3 regions of the Tumidithrix helvetica PCC 7403 genome follow, and region 3 is predicted to be linked to each of the others. Evidence: riboswitches for the same ligand, from Rfam matches in the RefSeq annotation. Region 3 holds a riboswitch; each other region holds the start of a gene.
What was found. A riboswitch is a leader RNA that binds a small molecule or an ion and turns the genes downstream of it on or off. The one in region 3 is predicted to bind cobalamin.

Region 1 (10,303 bases), on a different contig from region 3:
TGCTCCTGTAAGAAGTCACGCGATCGCGTGACTTTTAAAGACTGAGGTATGCTGGTAGATAGAGTTCAAAATTAGCAAATATGGCCGACTTTATTAGTGTAATCGTTGGTAGTGTCGTTGTTTTAGGCATTGGAGCTAATTCGTTTAAGGTTATCAATCAAGGTGAAGAAGCTTTGGTTGCAACCTTTGGTAAATATAAACGCAAGCTTTCAGCGGGACCAAATTTTATCGTCCCCATTGTCGATACGATCGCATACAAAGGCTCGATCAAAGAACAAGTTCTCGATATTCCTCCCCAACAATGTATTACCAGAGATAACGTTGCGATTACGGCTGATGCCGTAATTTACTGGCGCATCGTCGATATGGAGAAAGCTTTTTATCGTGTTGAGAATCTGCGTCAAGCCATGACCAATATTGTGCTAACCCAGATTCGGTCTGAGTTAGGTAGCTTGGAGCTCGATCAAACCTTTACTGCGCGTTCTCAAATCAATGAGATTCTCTTACGGGATCTTGATGATGCCACCGATCCTTGGGGTGTAAAAGTTACAAGGGTAGAATTGCGTGACATTTTACCCGCTAAGGCAGTACAGGAGTCTATGGAACTTCAAATGACCGCCGAACGTAAAAAAAGAGCGACAATTCTCACATCGGAAGGAGAACGCGAGTCAGCCATCAATAAAGCCAAAGGTTTAGCCGATGCTCAGGTTTTAGCGGCAGAAGCACAGCAAAAGGCAGCAATTCTAGAAGCGGAGGGTCAAAAGCAAGCTCGCGTACTTAGAGCTGAGGCGCAACGGCAAGAGCAGGTGCTGCGATCGCAGGGTACAGCCCAAGCCCTCCAAGTTTTGGTTCAAGCGACCAAGGGAAATCCCCAAGCGCAGTCTGCTTTACAATTCCTGCTTGCCCAAAACTACATCGACATGGGAGCGACAATCGGTGCCAGTAACAGCAGCAAAGTCATGTTTATGGATCCGCGCACGATTCCCGCTACTTTAGAAGGGATGAAGTCGATTATTAGTGAGCCCAGTGACGCAATGCCCGTCGATGGTTTACCCAGTGACTGGGGCAAATAGCTAAGTGCAAATATGGCAAGAAAATACTTAGCTATCAGCATTCAGGTTGCAACTGACAACTGATAGCTAAAAGTATTTAGCTAAATGCTATTTACTCTTCTTCATCCCATGCTTCTACTTCTAATAGGCTGCTGATGGCATCTTGGGTACTAAAACCAAATTCTGACAGTTCCTGTTTCCAGTGCTGCCATTCGTCCCCAAAAATCAAGGAAATTTGCCATAGGCAATCGCTTGGCTTGACCAACTTAGATTTAACCAGCGATCGCACTTGGTTTTGAAACTTCACCATAGGGTGAGCTACTTGTGTATTCATAAACTCCGTAAAGGTTGCATTCGTTCTATAAGACAGGTGCGATTTTTGAAACTTTAAGATCGTCAACCTGAATATTGTGGCAATTCAATCTCTTGGCAGCTTAGGATCTGGGCAATTCGATCAACTCAAAGAGTCTCAAACTTGCCCGATCTCGACTTTGCCTATTTAAACTTAGCTTAAAAATTGGTAAAGGACTAAACGCCAACATTCTGCGTTGCCAGCTTTGCATATTACACCTGAAATCCATATTTTGCAAATTCTATATCTGGATTTTTTGATTTTTAGCCAAGATCGCTGAAATTTTGGTTGTTACGCTGACCGAATCTCTCGTATGTTAAAGTTGAGAAACTGTCGGTTCTAGTGGGAAACAGCCACTAGAGGTAACGGGGAAAACCTGGTGTGAGTCCAGTACTGTCCCGCAACTGTAAATTTAGTAGCCAGCAAACATTTAGCAGCACACAGTGAGTTGGTAATTTCACGAAAAACTGCGAACTAATCACTGGTAACTTTTGAGTCAGAATGCCCGCCGATCGCGCCATCGACCCATCAAAACAATGATTCATCTGCGAGGTATAGATGATGTTTATAAATTTAAAAAGCTCGTTGTCCCAATCTATAGGTGCGGGGCGGTTCATTGCGCTTTAACGATAGTGACTGGCAAGGAAATTTTGGCTATTGGCAAAGTGGATTTATTCACGCCAACCTAATGATGATTGGATACCATGCTTGGAAAGGCTTTCTGCAATCGGGTCGAGGAATTGTAGATTGTACTGTCGATGCCAAAATCATTCATTCTTCCACAGCAATTACCGATTTAGTTCCATTTCAAATTCAATTTATTTCACAAACGCAGATACCCGACCATCCTCCCATTGGCAGTCTAGAGCCAGATGTAATCGAAATGCTTCTGCAAGTGGTGCAGACTTACAATCCGCACCGAGAAGCAATTATGTTATTGGCGGCTGGTCGCCAGGCTGAGTTTACTCTCTTGCAAAATATGGCGATCGCTCCGTCTGAATGCTACGACCAAGTTTGCAATCGTTGGGAAGAGTTTGAGTTCAGTCCATCTCAACGAGTTTGAAAGGATCGATCTCAGATTTAGACCAATATCCCTATCACAAATTAGATAAATCACAAATTATATGAATCACAAATTATATGAATAAAGTAACTCGCTATCAAAATGCCGCACTCCAATACTATATGGAGATCACGGGTTCTCAGTACCTCCACTATGGCTATTGGGAACCAATCCCCACCTCATTCGACGATCTGACAATTTTAGGGCTCCGCAAAGCCCAAGAATCCTACGCTTATCATTTACTTGCTTTTATTCCTGAAGGAGTTCACACCATCCTTGATGTCGGCTGTGGCATCGGTGGGAATGCCGCTTATTTACTTAAGCAAGGCTTTAAAGTCGAAGGCTTAGCTCCAGATCCATCCCAACAGGAAGGTTTTCTCACTCGCACGGGCGGTGAAGCGCCCTTTCATATGTCAACATTCGAGAAATTTGTAGAAACTTCTCACGCCAAAAATCCCTCACCTGCTTACGATCTGTTGCTATTTAGCGAAAGCAGTCAATATATGTCAGCAAAAGATATTGCAGAGGGTGCAGCCCACTTAGCCGTAAAGGGTGGCTATGTCTTGCTCGCTGATATGTTACGCACCAACGCAGAGTACCGTGAAGGGATGTTCTCAAACTGCCATGTTGTAGCCGACTTAAAGGCTGCAATGGAACGAGCGGGGTTCAAACTGGTTAAGTCTGAGGATATTTCGGCTCATATTGCGCCAACCATCGATATTTGCGTGCATAACTTCCAGATTTTTGGTCTGTCAACGATCCACTATTTGTCAAATCTCGTCCAGATTGCCGTTCCTCCGATATACGCGTTGATCGATCGTCTATTTGGCGATCGCTTCAAGAAGCTCGTCGCTGAGGGTGAAGCCGCTTCATCGTTATTCAAGCAACATCTTTGCTACGAAATTCAACTTTGGCAATTAGCCGATCCCGCCTCGGTAAAAGTCTAATACCATTTTTTGAAAAGACCGCGCTCTGCGCGGAACCCAAAACCCGATCTGTGGCAAATTCAAGGGAAATTGGTATAAGTCGGAGACAAGGGAATGCTAGGTCAGGGAAATTCTGAAGTTCAAATCGCAGACACCGATGCGTTTATCTATCAACCGCCAGCCCGTGCGATCGCGGCAAAACGGATTTTGGTAAAACCCAACCTCGGCTATCCTGTCAAGCCGCCCGTAACCGTGAGCATGCAGGTCTTAGATGCAGTTCTAAAAGGGTTAAGGTTAGCCAGCCCCAAGGCTGAGATTCTAATCGTAGAGGGCGTATGTTCGCCCGTCAGCCTCTCTGAGATTGCCCGTCGCCATGGTTTAGATGAACTTCTCGACGATGGAATGCAGTTGCTCGATGCGGACACCTTACCCCTTGTTGAATATGTGAATCGATCGCCCCAACCCGTTCGATTTAAAAGCATGTTTGCCCCTGCTCTATTACAAGAAGTTGACTGCCGTATTACTATCGGTGCGCTCAAACGCACGCATCTCAAGGGCGAATCGCTGGTTTCCGCTTCTTTAAAAAATCTGTATGGGCTATTCCCCCGATCGCATTACAAAGCCAGAAGTGCAAATTCGCGAGGGCAATTGCATCGTCCTTCGGTTCCGTTAATTTTGCAGGATGTTTACTTTAGCCTCGGCTATTTGTTTGATGGCGCTGTTGTAGATGGCGATCGCAAATATTTCAGTCCTGATTGGAAACCTGACAAAGGCAGGGCGATCGCTTTGGGCAAAGTGTTTTGGGGTGAAGATCCAATTTCTGTAGACCGAGAAGCCTGTGCGGTTGGCGAGGAACCCATGCCTAGCTATTTGGATGCGATCGCGCAATTGCGAAATTTAGCGGACGAAATTTAGATGAAATTTAGCGGAATCGCTCAGGCATTGCCCTTGGCGTCTTTATCTGAGTTTTTATCGAATCGACGGATCACGTAAGCGATCGCAAAGCTGCCATTCTCATGCTTTTCTAGGGCATCCGCCAGATCGAAAGTTCGTTGTGCTAATTCTATGCCTAATTTTTCAATCACAGCCTGTCGTTCCTGTTCGAGTTGCACCTTCTCGCGCATTTGTGCTTGCCATGGGCTCGAAAAAAGCTGTGGAATTTTTGTCGTTAACTCTAACTTTTCTAAAACTTCCCATTCGCCTTTGTCACACCAAATTCCGCTACAAACTGGACAACGCTCTAGATAAAAAGGTTGTTTAAGACTTATTTTCGTCCTTGCCAAGTAACTCCCACATTCTGGACATAAACCCGCTTTTGCATCCGTTGCAGCAGGGGCAAAATTCAGCGATTCATCGAGAAATGCTGGTTCTGTCACGGGCAACTCCACAGATTCTTGGAGAGCGATCAGTTGTTGTGCCTGCCATTGTTCGTACTCGACACAGGGGATCCAATTGCCTTCACAGGTCGAACAATGACAAACGGATAGACCCTGACTGAGCTGACTTGCCACCAGTTGAACCTGTTTATCTTTAGGGCATCGCATCAAAGTTCTCCGTTTTCCCAAAAGTTTGACAAATTGACATGCTCCAAAACTGCGGATTCAAAATCAAGAATCTTTGCATGACATCATACAGGCGAAACCCAAAAATGAACTTTCTGAAGCCTCAAAAAATTAATTTCCGAGTACTCTATGTCTTAGCAAAAGGTTTTGTCAAAACCTAGATCGAGCGAATTTTCAACTTCTAGCCCAGCTAAATGATTTCGATCCAAATTAATGCGATCCAATAATTTCAGAAAGCTTGACCGAGCCCTGCCGTCTGATTTGCCAACCTGTGTCAGTCCACTCTGCCACTGTGGAGGGGGAGCCACTTCCTGTCACGATTTCAAGATTTTCTTCCTTACCTAGCCCATTCTCTAAGCGATCGCCTAAAACCAGTACTTCAGGAAAATAGTTAGAAATCTCTAACATCTTTCGCATCGGTGGTTGTCCGCTTGGGTTGGCGCTCGTCGTTAATAAGGCTCCTGTTTGTTGTAGCAGGGCGAGCGCAATTGGGTGCTCGGGGATGCGCACCCCAATCGTATCAAAGTCGGGATTCAGTTGACGACCTAGAAAATTTGCTGGCAAAACCAAGGTTAAAGCCCCTGGTAAGTATTGTTTCGCCACTTTACGCCAAAGCGGTAAGGCAGAATGTTCGGTATCTACAAACCTCAATAGCTCGTCCAGCTTCGCTGCCATTAAAATGAGCGGCTTGTCTTTGGGACGTTGCTTGAGCGCAAAAATTTCGTCGGTTCTGCTAGCGATCGCAGCTAAAGCTGGCACAGTGTCAGTAGGAAAACTTACAAGTCTCCCAGATCGCGCACCTGCAACCAATGCTGCCATAGAGACTAGTGCCATAATCCCAATTTAAACTTTTGCTTCGATTTCTTTAGCAGACTCTCCAGTAAGTGCGGTCAAATATAAATCGACCACCCGATCTTCAGGCTGTAGGACATGAGCGAGAACCCCTGGACCAAAAAATCGCGTAAATTTTTCCTGTTTTTGCTGCCAAGTATCCCAGCCAATTAGCGGTGAGTTAAATCGTAAGACCAAACTATAAGCACCCTGAGTTGCCTCAGAAGCAGAAATTTCTTCATACAGACCTGATAAAACTGGACGCTCCTCATCGGTAGGACTCAAGCCCAATTTGTCTAACACCTGATCTAAATGCGCCTCAATGCCATAGCGATAGCGCGTTACATCCTTACGTACTTGATTTTGGGTTGAGGTTGCCTGCGTTTCTCGCAGTTTCACAACAGCAGCAGAAGCAGGAGATAAAACCTTCACTGGCTTCACTTCAGACGACTTTAGCGCGGCTCCCCCCAACAAAATCGGGATGCCATAAAAAAAACCAACCAAGTTTAAGGTTGAGTTACCTTGAGCGTAGGCAAAAAATCCGACCAAACTCAGCGAAGCTCCAACCAAGAGGAGCACTGAGGCTAATGACACTTTACGCAACATAATTCAATTAGCTTAACAATACTTAATCAATCTATCTGGTTTCGGTGTCATCCGAGTAAAAAGTTGTAAGACAGCATGTCATAGAGCCTCACTTTTGTGTTAGAAAGGCTACAATCAATCTTGTTACATTTGTGGATGTGCCAGAATAGTAAAGCGTTGCCTGCATTGCTGTCCAAAAGCACTGAATGAAACGCTGACTTTGAAGTTAGAATTAAGCCCTATGGCTTTAGTTCTCAGACACACCTTCCTGTAGCATATACAGCTAGGTATCCTGTCTGCATCTTCCCACATACATAGATTACAAAGCATTGCAGTTTAGACAAGTACGGAATCTGAGGAATCTGGCATGAGCAAAGCCATCAACTTACTCCCTGAGGTCATGTTGCCTACCGATCAAATTGAGGACAGTGAAGAAGAAGACATTGATCTAGAAGATGATGACAGAAGTGACGATCTAGATTCAGCAGACCCTTTAGATATTGCTTCCGATGAGGAAGATGGTGGTAAGTTAGCCAAAACGAAGGGCGCAAAAAAAACACGAGCCAGTCAGACCAAGAAAAAGCACTTTACCGAAGATTCAATTCGGCTATATCTTCAAGAAATTGGTCGTATTCGCCTACTCAGAGCGGATGAAGAAATTGAGCTTGCCCGCAAAATTGCTGATTTGCTAGAGCTTGAGCAAAAACGCGAAGAGATTGCCAATCAACACGACTGTCCACCTGATGATGTCAAAGAGTCAGAATGGGCAGAGCGCATGGAAATGTCTCTGGGTGCTTTTCGCCAACGTTTGCATTCAGGCAGACGCGCCAAAGACAAGATGGTGCAGTCAAATCTGCGTCTGGTTGTCTCGATCGCCAAGAAATACATGAATCGCGGTCTGTCGTTTCAAGATCTGATTCAAGAAGGTAGCCTTGGTCTGATCCGTGCCGCCGAAAAGTTTGACCATGAGAAGGGCTATAAGTTCTCAACCTATGCAACTTGGTGGATTCGGCAGGCAATTACCCGTGCGATCGCCGATCAGTCCCGCACGATCCGCTTACCCGTTCACCTGTACGAAACCATTTCGCGGATCAAAAAAACCACAAAGCTACTTTCTCAAGAAATGGGGCGCAAGCCTACCGAAGAGGAAATCGCTACGCGCATGGAAATGACTATTGAGAAATTGCGCTTTATCGCCAAGTCTGCTCAATTGCCAATTTCTTTAGAAACTCCCATTGGTAAAGAAGAAGACTCGCGTCTAGGTGATTTTATTGAGTCAGACGGAGAAACTCCAGACGACCAAGTTGCCAAGAGTTTGCTGCGCGAAGATCTTGAGAGTGTCTTGGGAACACTTAGTCCTAGGGAACGCGATGTTTTGCGTCTGCGTTATGGGCTAGACGACGGGCGCATGAAAACCCTTGAAGAAATCGGGCAGATTTTTAACGTTACCCGCGAACGCATTCGCCAAATTGAGGCAAAGGCACTGCGCAAGTTGCGCCACCCCAATCGCAATAGCGTCTTAAAAGAGTACATTCGCTAATTTCTCAAGCTAATTTCTCAAACCCATGACACAAGTAATTGCGTCTGAACCCTCAAAAATCTCACTTTATGAGCGCGATCTTAATCTCTGGTTAGAGCAGGCGATCTCGCAATTAAAGTCTGGCGATTTTCACAATCTTGATGTTGTCAATCTAATTGAGGAGTTAGAAGGTTTGGCCGGCAGGGATAGACGAGAGCTAAAAAGCAGATTGAGAACATTGCTAGAGCATTTACTCAAGCGGATATATATCAATCTGCCCGAATGCTTCAATGGTTGGGAAATCACGATTAGAGAACAGCGATCTCAACTAGAAGACATATTCGAACAGTCTCCAAGCCTAAAGGCAATCTGGGAAGAGGCTTTTAATAGTGCGTGGCGATCGGCGCTAAAAAATACTTGCCAAGAGTATCGTAATTTTACATTTCCCGACGCATGGCAATTTAGCCACGATATTGACTCACTATTAACTATTGATTTTTGGGAAGAAATTTAACGCACAAGAGAGTTGTAATTAATTTGTAGTGCATGGCTCATGTCTGCATAGGCTGAAAGGCCGTGCTACGCCCTCAAACAATATAGGAGCGCTATAGTTTTAAACCTGTTACTTGGTGAGTCTCTCCAAATTTGGAATTGTTCTGCCTTCTCAATAAAATTGTACTTAGCCTAAACACAGGTGTTATACTTAGAAGCCTGTGAAAAAGACATGATTTGAAACCAAATAATTAACTGCTATGACCAAACGCACTCTAGGCGGTACTTCCCGTAAAAAAAGACGCACCTCTGGGTTTCGTGCCAGAATGAAAAGTCCCACAGGTCAAAACGTGATTAAAGCTCGTCGCCGTAAAGGTCGTGTACGCCTCACCACTGTTTAGTTTAAAAGACCATTTTTAGAAGATCGGGTTCCAAGGCGCGTTTAAGCACTCGTTTAAACAACAAGCTAAAAAATAGCTTTAAAAAAGACGAAAATACGCTAGGAACAATGAGTTACCATCTCATTTCACATTTACGGCTCGATACTGCATCCTGCCAGTCGTGTGCCTACTCACCTCATGTTGCTTACTCCGTTTCACACCTATCTTTTGCCAATACCGTGCTGCCTGCTCAAAATCGTCTGAGGCGAAGGCAAGACTTTGCTGAAGTTTATGCTAAAGGCGATCGCTACAGTGGTCAGTATCTGCGTTTACGCATTTACGACTTGAATAAAACAAGTAAAAAGTCTGGCACTGACATACAGATTGGCATTGTGATTAGCAAAAAGGTTAGCAAACTGGCGGTAACCCGTAACCGAATTAAGCGCCAGCTACGTGCAATTTTTCGTCAACTTCTGTCACAATTAAGGCAAGGTTTGCAGATAGTTGTAACGGTTTCCACCCTACAGGGGAGTCCAACTTTTAAGCAACTTTGGGATGATTTAATAACATTATTAGTCAAGGCTAAAGTTTTGCATGGCAATTAACGAAGAAGTTTATTACGAAGGTGCCCCGCATATTGGAGACCTGATCGTCGGTTTGCTGCTCAGTGTATTTGTAATTACTATTCCCATTACAATCGGTGCGGTAGTGAGAGCTATATGGTTAAGGTATAGAATTACAAATCGGCGAATCACCGTAACTGGAGGTTGGTTTGGGCGCAATCGTACAGATATTGTTTATGCTGAGATTGCTAAAATCGTCACAGTCCCTCGTGGCTTAGGCTCTTGGGGTGATATGGTACTTACCTTAAAGGATGGTTCGCGGCTAGAGCTAAGGTCTGTCCCAAAGTTTCGTGAAGTCTACGACTATATAGAGTCAAAACTCAGCCTAAAGGCGAGAGAAGTCAGTGGTGGCGTTGGGGGGACAACTTAGTTCCCAAGCTGTATACAGGAATGTATATAGGCATTTTCCCAAGGCATAAAGCATAGAAAGTTAAAAGTTAAAAGTTAAAAGAAAAGGTTAAAGCATGGATTTTGGTGTAGGTTTCCTGTCAAACAGTGTCATGTTGCCATTCCTAGACTTTTTCTATGGCATTGTGCCTAGTTATGGGTTGGCAATTGTTGCACTCACATTAGTGGTTCGACTTGCACTCTTTCCCGTGAGCGCAAATCAGCTTAGGAGTATGCGCCGCATGAAGATCGCTAACCCGATCATGCAACAGCGGATTAAGGAAGTCCAAGAGCGCTATAAGAGCGATCCTGCTAAACAACAGGAAGAAATGGGCAAGGTAAACTCGGCAAACTTTAAGGAGTTTGGCAATCCACTCTCAGGTTGCCTCCCTGCGATTCTACAGCTACCTATCCTATTTGCCCTGTTTGCAACCCTTCGGGGATCGCCTTTCGCCGACATTAACTACACTCTAAATTTTCAGATTTCACCACCAGAGCAGATCGTTGAGTCGCAACCTTTTGTTTCACCTA
Region 2 (10,303 bases), on a different contig from region 3:
AACTTATGCCATGCTAAATGACTCAACCTGTTGCACCTCAAAGAACTGAATCAAATCTTTGCGCGGATCGACATCGCTGACTTTGACGTTAAAACTTTCACCGACATTTGTGGTGCGATTGATGCGCATGGGAAGCTTTAAGCCCAAATCTTCGAGAAGTACCAGTCCGAGTTTATCCTGTTCGCGCAACCAGTCCAAAAGGATTGCTCGCCAAGCGGTTTCACGATTGCGTCGCAAAAACTCTAAGCTCCAATAGCGCACGGTTTGACGTTCCAATTGATTGGCTTCATATACCGCAGGCTCAATCACAGATAGGGAATCCGATAGTGTCGCCTCTGTAAAGGGCAAAGGCGTATCATTCAGAAAAGCTTTGATTTGCCAATGGGTAAGAAGATCGGTGTAACGGCGGATTGGAGAGGTGGCTTGGGTATAGGCTTCCAGTCCCAGTCCAGCATGACGTGCAGCATAGATACCCATTTCACCCTTTGCCATGCAGCGACAGACAGCAAACTCGCGCACGGGACCAGATGGCAACTGCATCAAGATTTCTTCCGAGGGCAATTCTGGCGCTTCCTGATAGCGATAGGGAATCGGAATTCCATTCTTTTGGGCAAAATTAGCCGCAACTTCTCCAGCCAAGATCATCATCTCTGCCACCATTTGCCGTGAAAAGGGCTCATCCATCAACTCTAGGGTCATTTGCTCCGTATCGTTGGGATTGACCTTAATGATGGTTTCAGGCAGATCGATATTCACCGCACCTTGGTAGAGCCGCCAGTTGGTTCGGAGTTTGGCATAGTGGGCGATCGCATTGAGATCTTCCTCAATACTCATATCCAACATATCCATCACATCTTCATAGGTGAGGCGATAGTTGGGTTTAATCAGACTGGGATGAATCTCTGCGTAAATGACTTCGCCGCGATCGCTGAGGTCGACCCCAAACGACAGGGCATGACAAACCTGTGACTGAATCAAACTCATCGGTCCCGTTGCCAACTCGTGGGGAAACATGGGAATCATGCCCGTGGGCAAATAAACACTGGTTCCTCTTTTGCGGGCTTCGCGATCGAGTAGGCTCTGGGGTTCGATCCAGCGCGTAGGATCGGCAATATGGATCCATAGCCGCTTTTGACCATTGGGCAGAGTTTCAATACTCAAACCGTCATCAATCTCAGTCGTGCTCTCATCATCGATCGTGTAAACATGCAAATGCGTCAAATCGATCCGCTTCGCTAAAGAGCTATCTGGAATCGGATTTTCTAGGCATTGTTTGACAGCATTGAGAACTTCGGCTGAGAAGGTGGTGGGTACTTGGCTGCGCAACAGGGCAAGGTTTTCATGGCGGTTCCAAATCCCTAAGTCAACCAATAGCTGAAACGCTGATATTTCAGATTTCGTGCGCTTGACTGAAACCAAAATTTCTTGGGCAGCGGATTTATCTGAGGCTTCTTCACCGTAGAGGGCATATCGCTCTAGACTCTCTAAGCGATGCCGTTCCTGTTTTGTCCATTCTGGTTCCGTTGGCGCATCTTCGGGAAGATCGATCTGCTTGCCTGCGATCTTGTTTTGCATCTTGCAGATAAAGGCTTCGGCTTCGCGCTGGCGTTGCTGAGCTGCTTCGGCTTGGTGTTTTAACTCGGCAACTTGGGTGGCGGGTCGAGGCTCATAGCGATCGCCTTTTTGCTTAAAGTAAAGCTTGTCATTGCTCAAGAGCCAATAGGAAGCATAGGAGGTGGCGGCAGATATTTTTGAAAACAGGAGGTTGGCTAGATCGTCAGGGGTGACAGACTTGTTGTCATCGATCAAGATCTCCCAAGCTACTTCAAGACTAGAGGGATCTAAATATTGCTGAACCTGTTGAAAGAAAACTGGGATCTGTCGTGCCGTAAACATCTGCGGATCGGAGTCAGCCGTGCTTTTGATCACAAAGTCAATTTCGCGAGGATGCACTGTGTGGGTCGTGCCATTCTCGTCAATCACCTGTAGGTGCTTTTTGCCCTCAGGTCGATCTACAACTGCCAAGCGGCGATCGCCATGCAAACGAAATTCAACCAATGTGCCCTTTTCCAAAATCGCCCCTTGCCCTTTAGAAAGCTTTAAAAACGCTCTTTCTGAAACCTTACCCTTGCATTTTACTGGATAAATGCCAAGCCAAAGTTTTGTGTATGAAAGACATACTGAATTTTGCTGAAATTGAAAATTGCCTCTGTGCTAAATGTTAAGCCTCTAATTAAGTTTTCTGTATTTTTTCGCTAGAAATTGCCTTGATTTAAAGCGTTTGAGCCAAATTTGGTTGCAAAAATTAAGCTGAATGGATGAGAAAAAGTTTTCTGGGAATGGTTTACGATGGGTGTGTCGGTAATCCTAGCAAAAAGGACATCCAAAAAAAATTCTATGATCAAGCAAGCGATTACTAAGATTTCTACGGTTGGATTTATTTCACTGGTTAGTTATCTGCCCTTGTGTACCCCATCGCAAGCTGCCCCTCAATTTGCAGAGAAGATCGCGCAAACTGCCACACCCATTGAAACGAAACCCGAACAGAATCCCAATGCTGCGATCAAGCTGGTCGAGCAGGCAAATGTCCTAAGAGAGCAAAACAAACTGACTGAGGCAGTCGCACTTTACCGACAAGCAATTTCACTAAATCCTGGTTTTGTTCCTGCCCATTACGGTTTGGGCGTAACGCTGCGGCAACAAGGGGACATTGAAGGGGCGATCGCTTCCCATCGACGGGCGATCGAACTCGACAAAAACTATACACCTGCCTACTACGGTTTGGGCATTGCCCTATATAAACGAGGCGATATGGTGGGGGCGATTAATGCCTACAACGCATTCATTCGTCTCAGCAAACCAGATGCGAGTTTAGCCTCGACCTACTACAATCTCGGTCTGGCTGAAGAACAACGCAATAATCTTGATGGTGCTGTCGCTGCTTTCCAGAAAGCTGTAGGCTTAGACCCACAGTACGCACTCGCCCACAATGGTTTGGGCTCTGTTTTGCGCCGTCAAGGCGATCGCAAGGGGGCAATTACTGCATTTCGACAGGCGATTACGCTTGCACCCCAGTATGCAACGGCTCACTTTTCCCTAGGTATCGCCCTGTATGAAGACAAAGACTATGATGGCGCTATAGAGGCATATAAACGCGCGATCGCAATTAACAATCGCTTCCCCAATGTTTTTTATAACATTGGGATTGCCTACGATGCCAAAGGCGACACCGATCAAGCCATTCTTTCCTACAGGCGATCGATCGAGCAAGACAACAAAAATGCGGATGTGTATGCGGCGTTAGGCACTGCCTTGCTTAAAAAAGAAAAAGCACCTGAGGCAGTTGAGGTGTTTCGGCGCAGTATTGAGTTAAACCCTAAAGTTGCAGCCAACTATAACGGGTTGGGTTTAGCATTGCGCCGTCAAGGCGATCTAAGTGGGGCAATCGCTGCCTACGAGCAAGCCATCAATCTCAGCCCTAGATATGCGGCTGCCTACAACAATCTCGGTCGTGCCTTATCCGATCAAAATAAACCTGTGGATGCGATCGCCGCGTTTCGGAAAGCGATCGATGCCGAGCCTAGAAATAACGTTGCCTACAGTAATTTAGGTAATTTACTCCGCACCCAAGGAGATAGTGCTGGTGCTGTTGAGGCTTTTACCCGTGCGATCGTCTATGGCAAAGAAGAGTTATGGGTTGACTACGCGAGTCTTGGTTTAGCCCTTGCCGATCAAGGCAAAATGCGAGAATCTTTAGACGCTTACAACAAAGCGATTTCTCTGAACCCCAGTTACGCTAGGGCACATTTTGGTTTAGGGGCTTTATACACAATGCAAGGCGATATTAGTAGCGCCATTCGCTCTTATCAAGAGGCACTGAGGCTCTACGAGGCTGACAATAATACAGAGTGGGTAAAGCGTACCCGCCAAGCATTACAGGCTTTGCAGGGCATCACCTAAAGCAATAGATTCATCTCAAACTAAGAAAGACAGTTGTAGAGACAATTCATGAATTGTTACTACAACTGTCCTTCCAGACTCTCCGCCATTTTCAATGGTTGCTGGAGATCTAACCGCCTAAAAAGCAGTTAGATGAATTGATTAGATTTTGGAAATTGGAAATAGAACGGCAATAACTTGGGAAGCGAAGAAAGCTAGACCAATACCAGAAATCACTAGACCGGCAGAACGCAACTGTATGGGGGATTGCTGTTCGGCTTTTTGCTTGAGGATGGTTGCCTTACCAATCCAAAATGCAAGGAGTGACACCACCAGTTGCACAATTGTAAATCCAATCAGATAAGCAATTAGAGGAGTAGTTTCTGCGCCAAAAATGGATTCGCCATACGCATAACCATGAAATATGCCAGCAAGCGCTGAAAGCCCTGCAACGACAAAAGTATTAAATCTATCCTTCTCAATCAACAAAATACCGAATAGCAAGATCGATCCAGAAACAAATAGCTCAACTCCTGGAAGATTTATGCCTGCTAGATGTGCCCCAGTACCAAGCATCGCAGATAATACAAACGAAATCGGAATCATCAGTCCCTGTCGCTTAATAGCAGCAAGCAAGCCAACTGCCACAAGAAATGCAAAATGGTCGGGTCCAATCAAGGGGTGCGCTATACCAGATACAAAACCTTCAAAGAAGTTAGATGCCATTTTTCCATCCATGGCATGGTGAGCAAAAGCTGGTGTGGCTGACAACAACAAAACACCAAACAATGCAGCTAAACAGACTGCCTTATAGACAACCTTATTAAAAGGAAGAAACCGAGAATTTTTAAATTTATTCATTTTCTGTGCCTCGCAGATATTAGGAATGAGCAAGATCGTCGGCGGGCATCCTGACTCAGAGATTTTTGCGATCTCATTACAGTTGCGGGACAGTGTTGGACTTACACCAAGCTTTCCCCGTTAACTCTGACGGTCAAATTCCGACAGAACCGATTTTATAGCCTAATAAAGATATCACGCTTGAAAGTGCCCAATCCTGCCTACGCAATTCTTATTATGGCAACTGTGACAGCTTAATACTTTTCCCCAAAAACAAGGCTCGGAAGTAGTTTGCAAGCTAGTGTTCGGCTAGCTCGTAGGCAGCAACAATTTTTTGCACGAGTGGATGGCGCACAACATCAGACTTAGTAAAGTGACTAAAGGCAATACCCTCAACCCCTTCTAAGATCTTTTGCGCCATTTTGAGCCCAGATTTTTGATGATGGGGCAAGTCAATTTGGGTGACATCTCCTGTCACCACCATGCGAGAGTTAAATCCCAGACGCGTCAGCACCATCTTCATCTGGGAGATCGTGGTGTTTTGTGCTTCATCCACGATGATGAAGGCATTGTTTAACGTGCGACCTCGCATATAGGCGAGTGGAGCAACCTCAATCACACCACGCTCGATCAAGCTGGGGATTTTTTCTGGATCCATCAACTCGTACAAAGCGTCATAGAGAGGGCGCAAATAAGGATCTACTTTTTGTTGCAGATCGCCAGGTAAAAAGCCTAGCTTTTCGCCTGCCTCCACGGCAGGACGGGTTAAAATCAGACGCTCAAACTCCTGATTTTGCAATGCCTTGACGGCTGCCACCGCTGCCAGAAAGGTTTTGCCAGTCCCCGCAGGACCAATCCCAAAGATCAGATCGTGGTTTTCCATGTCCTGCACGTATTGCTGCTGCTTGAGCGTGCGTGGCTGAATCTGTCCACCTCGATGGTTCCTTGTAATCGCTGGTCGATCGCTCCATGATTCCGCCCGTTGTTCTTCCACAGCTTGTTTGGCTGCCAAAATATCGACCGAAGCGATCGCTCGATCTTGCGACCAGAGTTGCTTGAGGGCGCGAACAATTTGCAAACAGAGGGAAATCTGCGGTTCAGTACCCTCGATCAGTAAATCTTGTCCGCGCAGAACCAATTTTGTGCCTGTCTCAAGGGCAATTAATTTAAGGTTTTCTCCCCTAGTCCCTGCCAAACGTATGGCACTACTGGGACTAGGTAGACTGAAAGTTTGGGATTCACCCATGGGTTATAAATTACTTGCTGGTAACGAGGTTTTCTAACCCGCTAATAACGCGAGCAGAAAGAATTTTGTCTCCTAACTTTAGTTTACGCAAAACTTCTTCGCCTGTGGTGACATATCCAAAAGCCGTGTAGTTGCCGTCGATCAAATTTAAACCTGCAGGGGTCAGATCGGACTCAAACAAATACAGGAAAAACTGCGAGGAACCGCCATTAGGATCGGTACCAGGGTGAGCCATTGCCACGGTGCCATAGGCAGAAAACGGCAGTACGGGTAACGTGCCAACCATGCCGAGTTCATCAAAGGTATGTTCGTAGACTGGATCTTTTTTATTCACCACGCGAATTTCTAGGGGCACAGTGCGAACTTTACCTGTTGCGGAATCCACAAAGCCATCTGCCTCACCCGCAGGATCGCCAGCTTGCAAGAAGAAGTTGTCATCAGCCCGATTAAAGGTTAAACCGTTGTAAAAGCCCCGTTGAACCAAATCGACAAATTGACCTGCATTGACAGGGGCACTAAAGCCATCCAAGGTCATCGTGAAATTCCCTTTCTCTGTTTCCATTTCGACGATCGCTCGGCCCTTAAGCTGGGGCAATCCTGAATATTTTGCGGGAACTTCAAAGGGAAATGCCTGAACCATTTGGCTCTCAATCGTTCCCACATATTCCAGCGCTTTTTCGCTTAGGGGTTTGATGTTGTTTCTGTCTTTGGTGGCGATCGCTTCTTGCAGGGGAACAAGCACATTGCCAAGACTGGCAAGGCTTTCTTCCGCCGATTGTTTCGCGGCTGGGGTAACACTTGCCAAAATCTGGTCGCGTTTTTGCGACACGCTTAACAGAATACTATCTACATCTTTGCTTAGACCTTTCCAGCGTTTGAGATTGGCTTGGCGGGGCATACCCTCTAATTTAAGCTGAATCTCCCGCACGATCGAATTGTCAACGGGTAAGGCATTTCGTAGCAAAACGCTTGCATCTTTGATCGCACTTTTATTGGGTAAAGCCGCAAAACTAGGCTGAGGATAAACCACGCACCCAATTGCTATCAAAACTGTCACAGCGATCGCAATTGCGACCTGCGACCAATTTGCCAAGAATTTATTTCTAACCATGAGACCTAGATGAATGAACTAGCCATTTAAAATGCTAGGACATTTGGGAACTAGAGAAAAAAATAAAATGATTCGTTATAGCAATCCTCAATGAGTTGTAATAATTTGTTGCGCAGGCATCTTGCCTGCAAGGGCTAGAAGCCCGTACTACGTTCGCAAACACAAGGATCGCTTTAGAAAAATTAACTAGGACGAATAAACCAGAGGCTTCTTTTGCCATCATGGCTAATGGAGTCAACGATGAGGTCTTTGACTTTGAGGGGCAACCGCGCTTCTTTTCTCGCACGGCGAAGCGTATTGACCGAACATTCTAAAATTTTAGCAACCTCTGTGGTGCTCCAAAGTCGGGTAAACACATCATCGGGCAGATTAGACATGCTTTTGGCAAGTTCTGCCCAAGACTGCACGTAAATTTCTGTGGCATCTTCATGTTCGATGGTTGCTTCTGGCTCACTTTCTTCTGGCTGCACGGGGTCAAGATCTAACGTGCCGTAGATATCTGTATCGACATAAAGCTGCAAGTTGAGGATATCTTCCCAACTTTTTAAAAAATCTGAACTCGCAGGATCGTCTATGTCTTCTTGATTAACCAGTAAATGATAGTTTGGTGGACTAGGTAGGCTAGGTGGGCTTGGTGGGAAATTTACAGAAAGATCTACGCCACCCTTTGGCTCAGTCTTTAATTGCAGAATGAGATCTGAAAGCGCTTTCAGCACGCTATCTTTGCGTCCATTTTCATAAAGAGCGTTAAGCTCATTTACCATCGGAACCAACTCTTCTGGCACTGAAAGCATGGCACTGTCTAGGCGATCGCTGGGCTGGTGAGTATCTACCACAGGGCTTGTTATTGGACACTTTTAAGAAAGATTACTGTTGACAAGCAGGCAAGAAATTACAAAACAACAATAAAGTAAATATAGCAATCCTATTTAATTTGTATGTAGGGGCACATGAATCACCCCTACGATTCTAAGCAGAGAAAAATTGCTCATGAATCATGCTTGATTGCGATTGGTAATGCCTAACGGATAATTCTTAAAGTATAGCGTTAGGTTTAACGTTAAATTTAATCGCGATCGCGTTAGACTGCATTCCTCTCGTTTTACTCTGGCTCGTTGGCTCAGATATTCATCTAGAATACCCACCCTCTATGTCTTTATCAACATTCCCGATAATCTACTCAGATCGGTTTTTAGAGCATCAAACTGGGGTTTATCATCCTGAAAATTCGGGTCGATTAACCGCAATCATCGAGGCTTTAAAAACTTCTGATTTGGCAAATCGTCTGACGTGGAAACAGCCTACGCCGATCCAACAAAGAGATCGCCTGCGGCAAGAGATAGAGCGCTTTCATACGCCCGCATATATCGATGCTGTGCAGGCAATATCGGAACGGGGTGGCGGTCATATTGATGGGGATACGATCGCGTCGAGCCGCACCTATGAAGTGGCATTATTGGCAGTGAGCGCATGGTTAGATGGGGTCGATCTTGTCTTAGCCTCAGACGAACCCGTTTTTGTCGTTGCCCGTCCACCTGGACATCATGCTCGCGCTCACACGGGAATGGGGTTTTGTATTTTCTCGAATGCGGCGATCGCGGCACTGTATGCGCTCGATTTACCAAATATTCAACGAGTGGCGATTTTAGATTGGGACGTGCATCATGGCAATGGTACGCAAGAAGCGGTTTGGGATCGTCCAAATCTTGCCTATGTTTCTACCCATCAAGCCCCCTTTTATCCCTATACAGGCGATCTAGAGGAGACAGGAGCCCATGGCAATGTCTTGAATTTACCGATGAGAGCAAATTGCTCGCTTCAAGAATATTTGGTCGTATTTGAACAACGTGTCATCCCTTTTTTGCAAGACTTCAAACCAGATTTACTGATTGTCAGTGCAGGGTTTGATGCGAATTCTAACGACCCTTTGGCGAGTATGTCCCTCAAGCCTAAAGACTATGGTGTCCTCACAAAGCTCTGTTTGCAGCTAACCCACAAAATAGTATTTGGCTTAGAAGGTGGCTATGAATATTCTAGTTTGTCTGAGTCAGTATTAGCCGTTGTGGGGGCTTGTTTGGCTAGCGATTAGCTTCTATAGGAATCTCTGGTTTAGATTTTAGATCGGACTTTAACAGGCAAAGGTCTAGGGCGGAAGAGCCTCGCCCCTCCCAATGACCAAATCCACATATTGCCCTTCTTCTCTCAATTATTTTTTACGGTTCGTTGAATTCTATGAAGCTTCTATTTATCTCAACTCCTGTCGGTGCATTTGGTTCTGGTGTTGGCGGGGGCGTTGAGCTGACCGTTGAGAATGTGGCGAAGGAACTGATGTTGCGATCGCACACGGTTCATCTTGCAGCTTGTGTGGGTTCTCAATCTCAGACGATTCCACTGATTACGATTCCTGGGGAAGTGCATAGCTTTGCCCAAAATCAAACGAGAACCGATCCCGTGAGCTTCCCAAACAATTCGGTTCTAGCGAATCTGTGGACTTATGCCCGTGAAATGCAAGATAGTTATGACTTAATCGTCAATTTTGCCTACGATTGGTTGCCATTCTATCTCACGCCGTTTTTTGAAACCCCGATCGCGCATTTTGTCAGTATGGGTTCGTTGTTAGATTCGATCGATCGCGCGATCGCTCAAGTCGTACAACAATATCCCGATCGCATTGGCGTCTACACCCAAACCCAAGCCGATACCTTCGATCGCCCCTTCCCTATGGGCAGTCAGTTTCGTCTCTTGGGTAGTGGCATCGATCTCGATCTGTATGAGTTCCAGCCGACTTCAGAAGCTCGCTTGGCTTGGGTCGCCAGAATTTCGCCTGAAAAAGGTTTGGAAGATGCGGCAGCGGTGTCTGAGGCAACAGGTTTAGAGATCGATGTCTTGGGTAAAATGCAAGATCGAGAATATTGGGAACAGGTAAAGCAAGATTTTCCTAAAGCGAAATTGAATTATCTGGGCTTCCATCCTACAGAAAAGCTACAGGAAATCATGGGAGTGTGCCAAGCGCTGTTAATGACACCTAAATGGGTTGAGGCTTTTGGAAATGTCGCGATCGAGGCACTCGCCTGTGGCGTTCCCATTGTCAGCTATGCCAGAGGTGGTCCCGTTGAAATTATCAAACATGGCAAGACAGGTTATCTAGTGGAGCCCGATAATGTCCC
Region 3 (10,303 bases):
TACGATTGTACCTCTGAGTGTGCCTAATCGGAGTCCAGTTTTAATCTCTTCTTCGGTTAAATCGATTCCTTCTAGATACTTTTCTGTAAGCGCATCATCAGTTTCGGCAACTGATTCGATCAGCTTGGTGCGAAACTCATTAGCTCGATCTAGTACATCCTCAGGAATGTCTGTTTCAATAATATCTTTGCCAATTTCATCGTTGTAGATGTAAGCGCGCATCTTGACGAGATCGACAATGCCTCGCAGGTCGGCTTCACTACCGATGGGGATTTGAATCGGCACAGCATTTGAGCGCAAGCGATCGCGAATTTGTCCGTAAACTTTGTAGAAGTTCGCGCCAGTGCGATCCATCTTATTGACAAACACAATACGTGGCACTTTATAACGGTCGGCTTGCCGCCAAACAGTTTCTGATTGAGGCTGAACGCCACCAACAGAGCAGAATACTGCGATTACACCATCTAAAACGCGCATAGAACGTTCGACTTCAATCGTGAAGTCAACGTGACCTGGGGTATCGATAATGTTGATTTTGTGATCTTTCCAGCTTGTGGTGATCGCAGCTGCTGTGATGGTAATGCCGCGTTCGCGTTCTTGCTCCATCCAATCAGTTACTGCGGTGCCTTCATGGACTTCACCCATTTTGTGTACAACACCGGAGTAAAACAAAATACGCTCAGTAGTTGTGGTTTTTCCAGCATCAATATGAGCTGCAATCCCAATGTTGCGTACTTTATCTAGAGCAATGGTTCGTGCCACGACAGTTTCCTCGTATTTGTCAGGAATTGAAAATTTGTATTAAGAATAATATAGCAACTTAACGGAGCGCAAAGATATAAATCTTTACTAGGCAAGTGCTACAGAGTGGATTAATAGCGATAGTGAGCAAAGGCTTTATTTGCTTCAGCCATACGGTGGGTTTCTTCGCGCTTGCGAATTGTTGCACCCGTTTCGTTGGCAGCATCCATTAGCTCGTTGGCTAACTTGCTTGCCATACTCCGACCGGGACGAGAGCGAGAATACTGCACTAGCCAACGCAGGGCAAGGGCAACACCGCGATCGCTGCGAACTTCCATGGGTACTTGATACGTTGCACCACCAACCCGTCTTGCCTTGACTTCCACGAGGGGAGTGGCATTGCGAATAGCGCGATCGAAGACCTCAATCGGAACGCTACCAGTCCGTTCCGCAACAGTATCCAGTGCTTCATAAACGATATGGGTAGCAACAGATAGCTTGCCACGGGTCATAATGCGCCTAATCAGCATATTAACTAAGCGACTGTTATAGACAGAATCAGGTGGGGTGACGCGCTTGGCGACTTTAGTACGACGAGACATTTTACTGAGTGATGAGGTTTAAGTTTGTTGTAATTGAAAATCTTTCACTTTGAGAATATTCGCCACTTGTCATTTGCTTTAACGTATCGACGATGAGCGAATGATAAGCCTTGAATGGACTATCTCTTCTTTCCGGCGGGTGCAGCGGCTTGACCTGGCTTAGGTCGCTTGGCACCATATTTAGAACGTCCTTGCTTGCGATCTTTGACACCCGCTGTATCTAGTGTGCCGCGAATGATGTGGTAGCGCACACCAGGTAGATCTTTTACCCGACCGCCGCGAATCATCACAACCGAGTGCTCTTGCAGGTTATGCCCAATACCAGGAATGTATGCTGTTACTTCAAAACCAGAAGTTAGGCGGACTCTTGCTACTTTTCTCAGGGCAGAGTTGGGCTTTTTGGGGGTGGTGGTGTACACACGCGTACAAACGCCTCTGCGCTGGGGACAGCTCTTGAGGGCAGGAGACTTGGTTTTCTGGTTAGTATTCTGGCGCTCACTACGAATGAGCTGCTGGATAGTGGGCATAAAAGTTTATTGTGCTTGCGGTTTTATAGTGTAAATCAACAGCACATCATCTTAACAAAATATGCTAAATTAAGTCAATTTTTTAACAGCAAATTTTCTTGAGTTAAGTTTTTGTTGGGGTGCTGTATCTGTGGTTAAGCTTGAATATTGCAGGATGGGTTTAGGGACTTTGGTAGTTGACAATGCGAGCAAAGCCCGTGGCATCAAGGCTTGCGCCACCCACTAGCACGCCATCAATTTCAGGTTGTGCCATGATCTCGTCAATATTCTCAGGTTTAACCGAACCACCATACTGAATCGTGACATCAGGATTCGTGAGTTTGCTGCGAATTAGCCCAATCACGCGATTGGCTTCGGCAGTTTCACAGGTGTCACCCGTGCCGATCGCCCAGATTGGCTCATAGGCAATAATCAAATTTTGCTGATCGACTTCTTTCAGTCCATATTCTAACTGAGAAAAAATCCATGCTTCTGTTTCATTAGCATCGCGTTGCTGCTTGCTTTCTCCCACACACAAAATGGGCGTGATACCATGCTTTTGAGCGGCTTTTAACCTTTTGTTTACCGTTTCGTCGGTTTCACCAAAAAACTGACGTCGCTCGCTATGCCCGACGATCGCAAACTTGATCCCCAATTCAACCAGCATGGGGGCGGCAATTTCACCCGTGAATGCGCCACTATCGCCCCAATGCAGGTTCTGTGCGCCGATATGGATGCTAGGTGATGCGCTCGAACTGGCGATCGCTTGCGAAATCGCTAGATCGGTAAATGGGACACAAATAAGGATTTGTTGGTTGGTTACGCTTGCGGCTTTTGCTGTAGCGTTAAGCTGTGCTGGGAATTCAGCAAAAAAGGCTTTTGCTTCAGACTGGGTTTTGTACATTTTCCAGTTGCCAGCAATGACAATCTTACGCAATGCTTGATTACCCCTGAATGTAAATTATAGAAACAGTTAAGTAACTTTTTAGTTTACCGAAAAAGGGTATGTAGCGGTCAGCAATAATGAAGCGATCTCTCGGTTATGTTTTATGAATATCTAGCATGGGATGATATTGAGTTAAACTCAAAACCGCGATCCTACAAAGCCTGTACAAGGTAAATTAAGTAATTTTTAAGTTGATGGACAGGTTTAAAGATAAAATTCAATCGTATTTTGAGCAGATTGCCCCTGATTTAGATTGGTGGAGCGATCGCAATCATTATTACTACGAGGATATCCAAAAGTTACACCAATATTTGGTTCCACAGGGTAGTAAGGTACTTGAGATTGGCTGTGGCACGGGCAGTCTACTCGCTGCCGTTAAGCCTAGCTTGGGTATGGGGATTGACTTTGCCCCATCTGCCATTGCGATCGCACAGGAAAAACATCAAACCAACCCGATTGCATCTCAACCCAAGGACTCTCAGCCCTCTGACTTGCGTTTTTACTGTCTTGATGCCGAGGCTCTTACACCCGAAGATTTAGAATCTGAAAAATTTGATTTTATTCTCCTCGCAGGGGTTCTAGGTTATCTTAACGATATTCAGTCGGTACTCGATCGGCTCCAAGCCTTTTGCCATCCGCGCACGCGGATCGTTCTCGTCTTCCATAACTATCAGTGGGAGGGGCTTTTGCATTTAGCCGAACTGATCGGACAACGACGCCCCCAGCCACCGCAAAATTGGCTATCCCTACATGATGTGCTGAACCTACTGATGGTAACTGGCTATAGTACGGTCAAAATGGGGAAGCGATTCCTCTGCCCAAAGTGGATTCCATTGCTTGCCAACTTTATCAACCGTTATATTTGTCAACTGCCTGTTATTGATAATCTCAGCCTGACGAACTATATTATTGCCCGCCCTACGATTTCCAGTGCTACCGAAGCGATCGCTAATTATTCAGTAAGTGTAGTGATTCCAGCGCGGAATGAGGCAGGAAATATTCAAGCGGCTGTAGAGCGCATGCCAGCTTTAGGGAAACACACAGAAATTATTTTCGTGGAAGGACATTCGCAAGATAATACTTGGGAAGAGATTCAACGGGTTGTTGCAGAGGCTCAAAATAGGCAAGAAGAGCGTGGCGCTGCACAATTCACTTTTAAAAGTATGCAGCAAAAAGGCAAGGGGAAAGCCGATGCTGTGAGATTGGGATTTGCCGAAGCAACGGGCGACATCCTGATGATTCTTGATGCCGATTTAACCGTACAACCAGAGGACTTGTCGCAATTTGTTCAGGTAATTGCTTTGGGTAGAGGCGAATTTATTAATGGTTCTCGTCTTGTTTATCCGCGATCGGGCAAAGCGATGCCTTGGTTAAATACCCTAGCAAACAAGTTTTTTGCGATCGCCTTCTCATATTTGCTGGGACAATCGCTCAAAGATACCCTCTGTGGCACAAAGGTGTTATGGCGCTCTGACTACGAACGCATCGTTGCCAATCGCAGCTATTTTGGGGACTTCGATCCGTTTGGGGACTTTGATTTGCTGTTTGGGGCGGCAAAGCTAGGACTACATATTGTGGAAGTGCCTGTGAGGTATCAGCCTCGTACCTACGGACAATCTAATATTGCCCACTTTAAAGAAGGCTTGGTGCTTTTGCGAATGTGCTTGTATGCCGCTCAAAAAATTAAGTTCATCTAACTACCCGATGAATTTCTGGTTTTCTCCCTATGAAGGCTGAAAAAATTATAACATCACCCAAGATTTCGTTAAGAAAAGTGCCGATCGCAGGCTTTTGGTAGTCAGCTTGTGATAGGTTTCAAAGACTGGGGGACGGGAAAGTTTGGTGTGATTCCGACGCTGTGCCGCAACTGTAAAAGCCAGAATGCCGCTCCCCTAAGTGTTTGACGCTTAATGTTTGAATCTTATTTCCCTGCGTCGCACAGGGAGGAGATAGTTCGTTGTCACATTCTAAACAAATACCCGAATTGCAGATTGATGTAAACGCGAAATTACCAATCTGCCCAGGATTATTTTATGGTTCCGTTGCCAAAGATGGCGTTTTGACGCGCATGCGGATTGTGGGAGGAATTCTTAACCAGCCGCAATGTAAAGCGATCGCCGACCTGACCGATCGCTATGGAGATGGTTGTGTCCAAGTGACCAATCGCGCCAATCTTCAAATTCGAGGAGTTCAAACAGCGATCGCCCCAGAAAGCTTTCACCACTTACAAAACTTGGGCTTAGCGCCTCGCGAGATCGGCATCGACCCCATTCGCAATATGATGGTAAGTCCCACGGCAGGGATCGATCCCCATAGTCGGCTCGATACTCGTCCCTTGGTAAAGGCTTGGGATGACTATTTGCAAACTCACCTCGAATTAGCTAACCTCTCCCCTAAGTTTAGTGTTTGCTTTGATGGTGGGGAATCTGTTTCAGTCCGAAATCTCCGCAATGATATTACCTTCGTCGCTGAGCAAAACCCCGATCGAATCCCGAATCGGAAATCAGGCAATGCTTCAGAGATCTTGTTTCGGCTACATTTGAATGTAGAAGTCGATCGCAGGAGTATGACAAACATCGCGATCGCGCCAGAGCAAACGGTATCCCTGTTAGCCGCCCTCGCTCAAGTGTATCTGGACTATATCGATCTGAAGCGTGAAGCCTATCCCAGCAATCGTAAGCCCCGTCTGCGCCATCTTTTATCCGATTGGGGCGTAGAGCATTATTTGGAACGGGTGCAACAGCTTCTATCTTTTCCTTTAACAAGGAGTGAAGCTTCCCCAGAAGCGATCGCTGACGAATCCTTTGACGAATCCTTCGATCGTCTTGGCAGTCACGCTCAGTCTCAGCCAAACCTGTTTTATTTGGGAATTGCCTTGCCCCTTGGGCGCATCACATCTTCCCAGTTACGCAGCTTAGCAGCGCTAGCGCAAACCTACGGTGGTGGGGAATTGCGGCTAACACCTTGGCAAAATATTCTGATCGCGAATATTCCCAGCGATCGCTTACTGGCTCTGCAAACAGAGATTGCTGACTTGGGACTGCACTGGTCAGCTACGCACCTAGATAGTGGAATGGTTGCCTGTACGGGACGAGGGGGCTGTGCGTCAGCCGCGACCCATACCCAAGACCATGCTCTAGAACTCGTGAAAACTTTAGAGCAACGAGTGAGCCTAGATCGACCGATCGAGATTCATTTTAGTGGCTGTACTAAGTCCTGCGCTCAGTATCGTCACAGTGACATTGCCCTAGTGGGAACTGAGATTGTGAAGGAGGAGCGATCGCTCGAAGCCTATGACATTTATGTGGGAGCAAGAGATCGAGCGCTGAATTCATCCTTTGGACGACCGCTATTGCGAGCAGTGCCCGTCGAGGAAATTCCTGTGGTTGTGGAACGGATGTTGCAGGTGTATCAACAGCAGCGATCGCCCATGGATGTAAATCTGTCACCCCAAACGCCGTTTAGTCAATCCTTCAGACAGTTTGTCGATGGTTATTCTATTCCCCAGTTGCAGGAAATCTTCGATTTGGGATTGAGCGATCGTGACGATTTCAAGGAAGTTGGCAAGGAAATTGTAAATGCATTAACCAGTGAGAATTCATAATGATCGACTCCGAGATAAATCCTGAGATAAATGCTGCCGATGGAGAGCGCGATCGCGCCCCTCAAACAGGTCGCCTCTATGGCTTGGGGATTGGACCGGGCGATCCAGAGCTGATTACACTCAAAGCCTATCGAATTTTACAATCGGTGCCAGTGATTGCCTATCCCACTATGGAAAATGGCAAGGTGTTAGCGAGAGCGATCGTCGCCGACTATCTGCGTGCCGATCAAATTGAAGTTCCCTTGCCCCTGCCCTTTAGTCCAGTTCGCTCTTCTCAACCCTACTACGATCTAGCTGCCGAAAAATTGGCAGGTTATCTCAGTAACGGTCAAGATGTTGCTGTTCTCTGTGAAGGAGAACCATTTCTATATGGCTCCTTTATGTATCTGTTTAATCGCCTGTCAGGGCAGTTTAAAACCGAAGTCGTACCAGGCATCTCTTCCACGATGGCGAGTGCGTCGGCATTAGGAGTTCCTTTAACCTATCGCGATGATGTATTGAGTATTATGCCTGCGACGCTCTCAGCCGAAATTTTACGCGATCGCCTCGCGGTTGCAGATACAGCAGTCATCATCAAAATCGGTCGGCACTTCAGCAAAGTTCGAGATGTTCTAGTAGAGTTGGGATTATTCTCAAGGGCACTGTATATCGAACGGGCGACGATGCCAAATCAGAGAATTGTGGCGATCGCAGAAGTCGATCCCGCAGAAGTTCCCTATTGGTCGCTAGTTGTGATCCCCAGTCAACAAAAGTCAGTGTCATGAAGCCTTTAGAGCCTTTCTTTCCAACGCTTGCAGTAGTGGTGCTTGGACAAAATAGCGTTCCCACAGCAAGGCAATTCATGACTGCTTTACCCAATTCCATTCTCTATGGCTTAGCAGGGCGAACAGAGGGTGTGGATATCAGTTTCAGCGATTTCGGCGAAACGTTACAGGAACTGTTTGCTAAAGGAACATCGATTGTGGGTATCTGTGCCGCAGGCATTCTGATTCGCACCCTCGCGCCACTCTTGACCGATAAACGTTCTGAGCCACCCGTCTTAGCCGTTGCCGAAGATGGCAGTGCCGTCGTGCCTTTGCTGGGCGGTTTGCATGGCGTGAACGATCTAGCGCGTCAAATTGCCGATGCGCTGGGCATTGAACCTGCAATTACGACAACGGGAGATATCCGATTTCGCACGACATTGCTAAATCCTCCACAGGGATATAGGCTGGCAAACCCAGAGGATGCCAAGAAGTTTATTGCCGATCTGCTCGCTGGTGCAACCCTGCGCTTGGAGGGTGAAGCCCCTTGGTTGCACCAAAGCAAACTACCGATTACCGATGATGGCGAACTGCTCATTCGCATCACGGAAGAAGCCGTTCCGCCCGCTCCTAACTGCTTGGTCTATCATCCCACGAGCGGTGCAACGGCATCGCGAGGTCAACTCACGATTGTCGGTACGGGGCCGGGCAAGCCAGAATGGATGTCGCCTGAAGTAAAAGCCGTCCTGCGATCGGCAACGGATTGGGTCGGCTATAAGTTCTATCTCGATTTAGCTGGGTGCTTACATACAGGACAACAGCGTCACGACTCGGATAACCGCGAAGAACTAGATCGAGCCAGATTTGCACTCGACCTCGCCGCCACAGGAAAATCCGTTGCCGTGGTTTCCTCTGGCGACCCAGGGATTTTTGCGATGGCAGCGGCGGTGTTTGAGGTATTGGAACAGGAAGCCAAGCCAGAATGGGAACCGATTGATATTCGTGTCGAACCCGGCATCTCAGCGATGCAGGCGGCGGCAGCTCAGGTGGGCGCACCCCTTGGGCATGACTTTTGTGCAATTTCCCTCTCCGATCTGCTCAAGCCTTGGTCGGTAATCGAACAGAGAATTGCCGCAGTGGCTGAGGCAGATTTCGCGATCGCTTTTTACAATCCCGTTTCAAAACAGCGGACTTGGCAGTTAGGCAAAGCGAAAGAGATTTTATTGCAGCGGCGATCGCCTGAAACTCCTGTGGTATTGGCTCGCAATCTTGGCAGACCGAAACAAGCGGTTCAAGTCTGCACGCTCGGCGATTTCAATCCCGAAGATGCCGATATGCGAACCCTGATTATTATTGGTTCGAGTCAGACCCGCACGATTTCCCGTAAGGATGGAAAGGTTTGGGTGTATACACCGAGACGATACGATCCCCCCCGATCCCTTGAGTAAGAGAGGAGGATCTGGAAGCTCTCTTGCCTGTGTGCAGGGGATTCATTGGACGAGTCGTTCCATCAACCATGCGATCGCTGCGTCTACACTATCAACCTGCTCGACAGGTGGAATGGGAGGACGTTGGACGATTACGGCGGGAATGCCTAATTCTCTGGCGGCAACGATCTTGGCATAGGTAGCATCGCCACCACTGTTTTTACTGACGATCGCATCGATCTGATATTCGATCAGTAGACTGCGTTCGTTTTCTAGGGTAAATGGACCTCGTTCCAAGAGCAGCTTGCCATGAGGAACTTTAACAGTAGAGGCAGGTGGATCGATCGAGCGCATTAAGAACCAAATGGAATCGAGATCGGCGAAGGCTGCGAGTTCCTGTCTGCCGATCGTCAGGAAGACGCGCTTTAGAGAATTCCCTGCGAATTCGGATAAGACTTGGGCAGCGGCAGTATGGCTTTTGACTTCAATCCAGCGATCGCCTGTTTGCTTTTGCCATGGGGGACGAACGAGGATGAGATGCGGGATTCCACAGGTAGCGGTGGCGGTGGCGGCATGGGCGGAAATCTGAGCGGCAAAGGGATGGGTAGCATCAATCAGTAAATCGATGTGGTTCTCTTGTAAGTAGGCTGTGAGTCCATCCTCTCCACCAAATCCACCAATTCTGACATTTCCTATAGGTGCGATCGGGTTTTGGGTGCGACCTGCGAGGGAACTGATCGCTTCAAGCTCTGGAATCTTTGTAGCTTTGTCTGCTAAAGCGATCGCGTCGCCTGTTCCCCCTAAAATCAGTAAGCGTTTCATATTTTAATGAACTATTTGCTCATTCTTTTTTGTGCGGCAGCTATGGGATATCGAGATGTATTCATGGCTGTGTCCTTTTTTCTGATTTTAAACTATCCAACTTGCAATATTGCTGTTATGACTTAGAAAGTCCATCTAATTTAGTGATGGTAATCTCTTGATGAATTCGAGCGCGTTCAGCTTAAATTTGCAGATCGTTTTTTCCTCCTAATATCAATAAGCGCTTCATATTTTGATGATTCATGCCGCAGTTTAAAATGAGCTGATTTACGGGACTTGAGAATTATTGTATGGTGGGGAAAAATACGAAATTAGTCCCTATGCTCAAATATTTCCTCACGGCTGCTGCTGGTGTGGCGATCGGTCTCGGTGCTGGATACTTTTTATTTCACGATCCAAAATTGACTGCTAAAATTGATAAGCCAATTCCGATTGTGGTGAAACCAGAGGGCGGACTAGAGGCTCCTCTTTCGGTCAAGTCGCTCGAATTTAAGCAAAAAGGATTTACCGTAGTCCAAGAGAATGGTGTATCCAATTACTTCACCTACCTAAATGGACTGACGATCGTGATTAAAATTCCCAAATAGATTTCTTTTAGGGATGGAAAAGGCTAAATGCCCAGATCCCTTATTCTGTACATCTTTTCGTCAGGCGATCGCATAGCCTGAAACTTGGCGGATATAAACGGGCTGAAAACCGATGACGATATCTTCTTTGGGCACACCCTTTTCCACGAGGGCTTGACCGATATCGAGTTCGGTATTGTTGATTTGAATCCAAATTTTGCCATTTTTTATATCTAGGTGCATGGAACAACCGTAAATCCTTTCTTTTTTGTTCCAACCAACGCCTAGAACTTGATAATGATCCTGTTCTGTATCAAATAGGGTTTGGATCTCAATGTCGCCATAG

Region 1: another riboswitch for cobalamin. It lies ahead of ACP2WE_RS06745 (hypothetical protein); the one in region 3 lies ahead of cobG (precorrin-3B synthase).
Region 2: another riboswitch for cobalamin. It lies ahead of ACP2WE_RS19840 (HupE/UreJ family protein); the one in region 3 lies ahead of cobG (precorrin-3B synthase).

Annotation. Positions count from the first base shown of each region.
Region 1 is NZ_CBDDRA010000005.1:171,778-182,080, reverse strand. It holds gene ACP2WE_RS06755 (SPFH domain-containing protein) at 81-1,073, shown strand; gene ACP2WE_RS06750 (DUF4327 family protein) at 1,165-1,386, opposite strand; cobalamin riboswitch at 1,722-1,931, shown strand; gene ACP2WE_RS06745 (hypothetical protein) at 2,006-2,467, shown strand; gene ACP2WE_RS06740 (methyltransferase domain-containing protein) at 2,545-3,414, shown strand; gene ACP2WE_RS06735 (DUF362 domain-containing protein) at 3,508-4,308, shown strand; gene ACP2WE_RS06730 (TFIIB-type zinc ribbon-containing protein) at 4,329-4,937, opposite strand; gene ACP2WE_RS06725 (L-threonylcarbamoyladenylate synthase) at 5,166-5,789, opposite strand; gene ACP2WE_RS06720 (DUF2854 domain-containing protein) at 5,799-6,392, opposite strand; gene rpoD (RNA polymerase sigma factor RpoD) at 6,739-7,911, shown strand; gene ACP2WE_RS06710 (DUF29 domain-containing protein) at 7,937-8,404, shown strand; gene rpmH (50S ribosomal protein L34) at 8,643-8,783, shown strand; gene rnpA (ribonuclease P protein component) at 8,891-9,367, shown strand; gene ACP2WE_RS06695 (PH domain-containing protein) at 9,357-9,755, shown strand; gene yidC (membrane protein insertase YidC) at 9,850-10,303, shown strand, end outside.
Region 2 is NZ_CBDDRA010000025.1:3,502-13,804, forward strand. It holds gene ACP2WE_RS19830 (ribonuclease catalytic domain-containing protein) at 4-2,073, opposite strand; gene ACP2WE_RS19835 (tetratricopeptide repeat protein) at 2,398-3,960, shown strand; gene ACP2WE_RS19840 (HupE/UreJ family protein) at 4,102-4,800, opposite strand; cobalamin riboswitch at 4,824-4,969, opposite strand; gene ACP2WE_RS19845 (PhoH family protein) at 5,078-6,025, opposite strand; gene ACP2WE_RS19850 (peptidylprolyl isomerase) at 6,036-7,136, opposite strand; gene ACP2WE_RS19855 (hypothetical protein) at 7,319-7,972, opposite strand; gene ACP2WE_RS19860 (histone deacetylase family protein) at 8,287-9,225, shown strand; gene ACP2WE_RS19865 (glycosyltransferase) at 9,369-10,303, shown strand, end outside.
Region 3 is NZ_CBDDRA010000004.1:28,413-38,715, reverse strand. It holds gene fusA (elongation factor G) at 1-762, opposite strand, end outside; gene rpsG (30S ribosomal protein S7) at 873-1,343, opposite strand; gene rpsL (30S ribosomal protein S12) at 1,463-1,870, opposite strand; gene tpiA (triose-phosphate isomerase) at 2,031-2,786, opposite strand; gene ACP2WE_RS05045 (glycosyltransferase) at 2,990-4,492, shown strand; adenosylcobalamin-variant (AdoCbl-variant) riboswitch at 4,619-4,690, shown strand; gene cobG (precorrin-3B synthase) at 4,753-6,399, shown strand; gene ACP2WE_RS05035 (precorrin-2 C(20)-methyltransferase) at 6,399-7,163, shown strand; gene cobJ (precorrin-3B C(17)-methyltransferase) at 7,160-8,590, shown strand; gene ACP2WE_RS05025 (cobalt-precorrin-6A reductase) at 8,633-9,391, opposite strand; gene ACP2WE_RS05020 (hypothetical protein) at 9,712-9,978, shown strand; gene ACP2WE_RS05015 (XisI protein) at 10,039-10,303, opposite strand, start outside.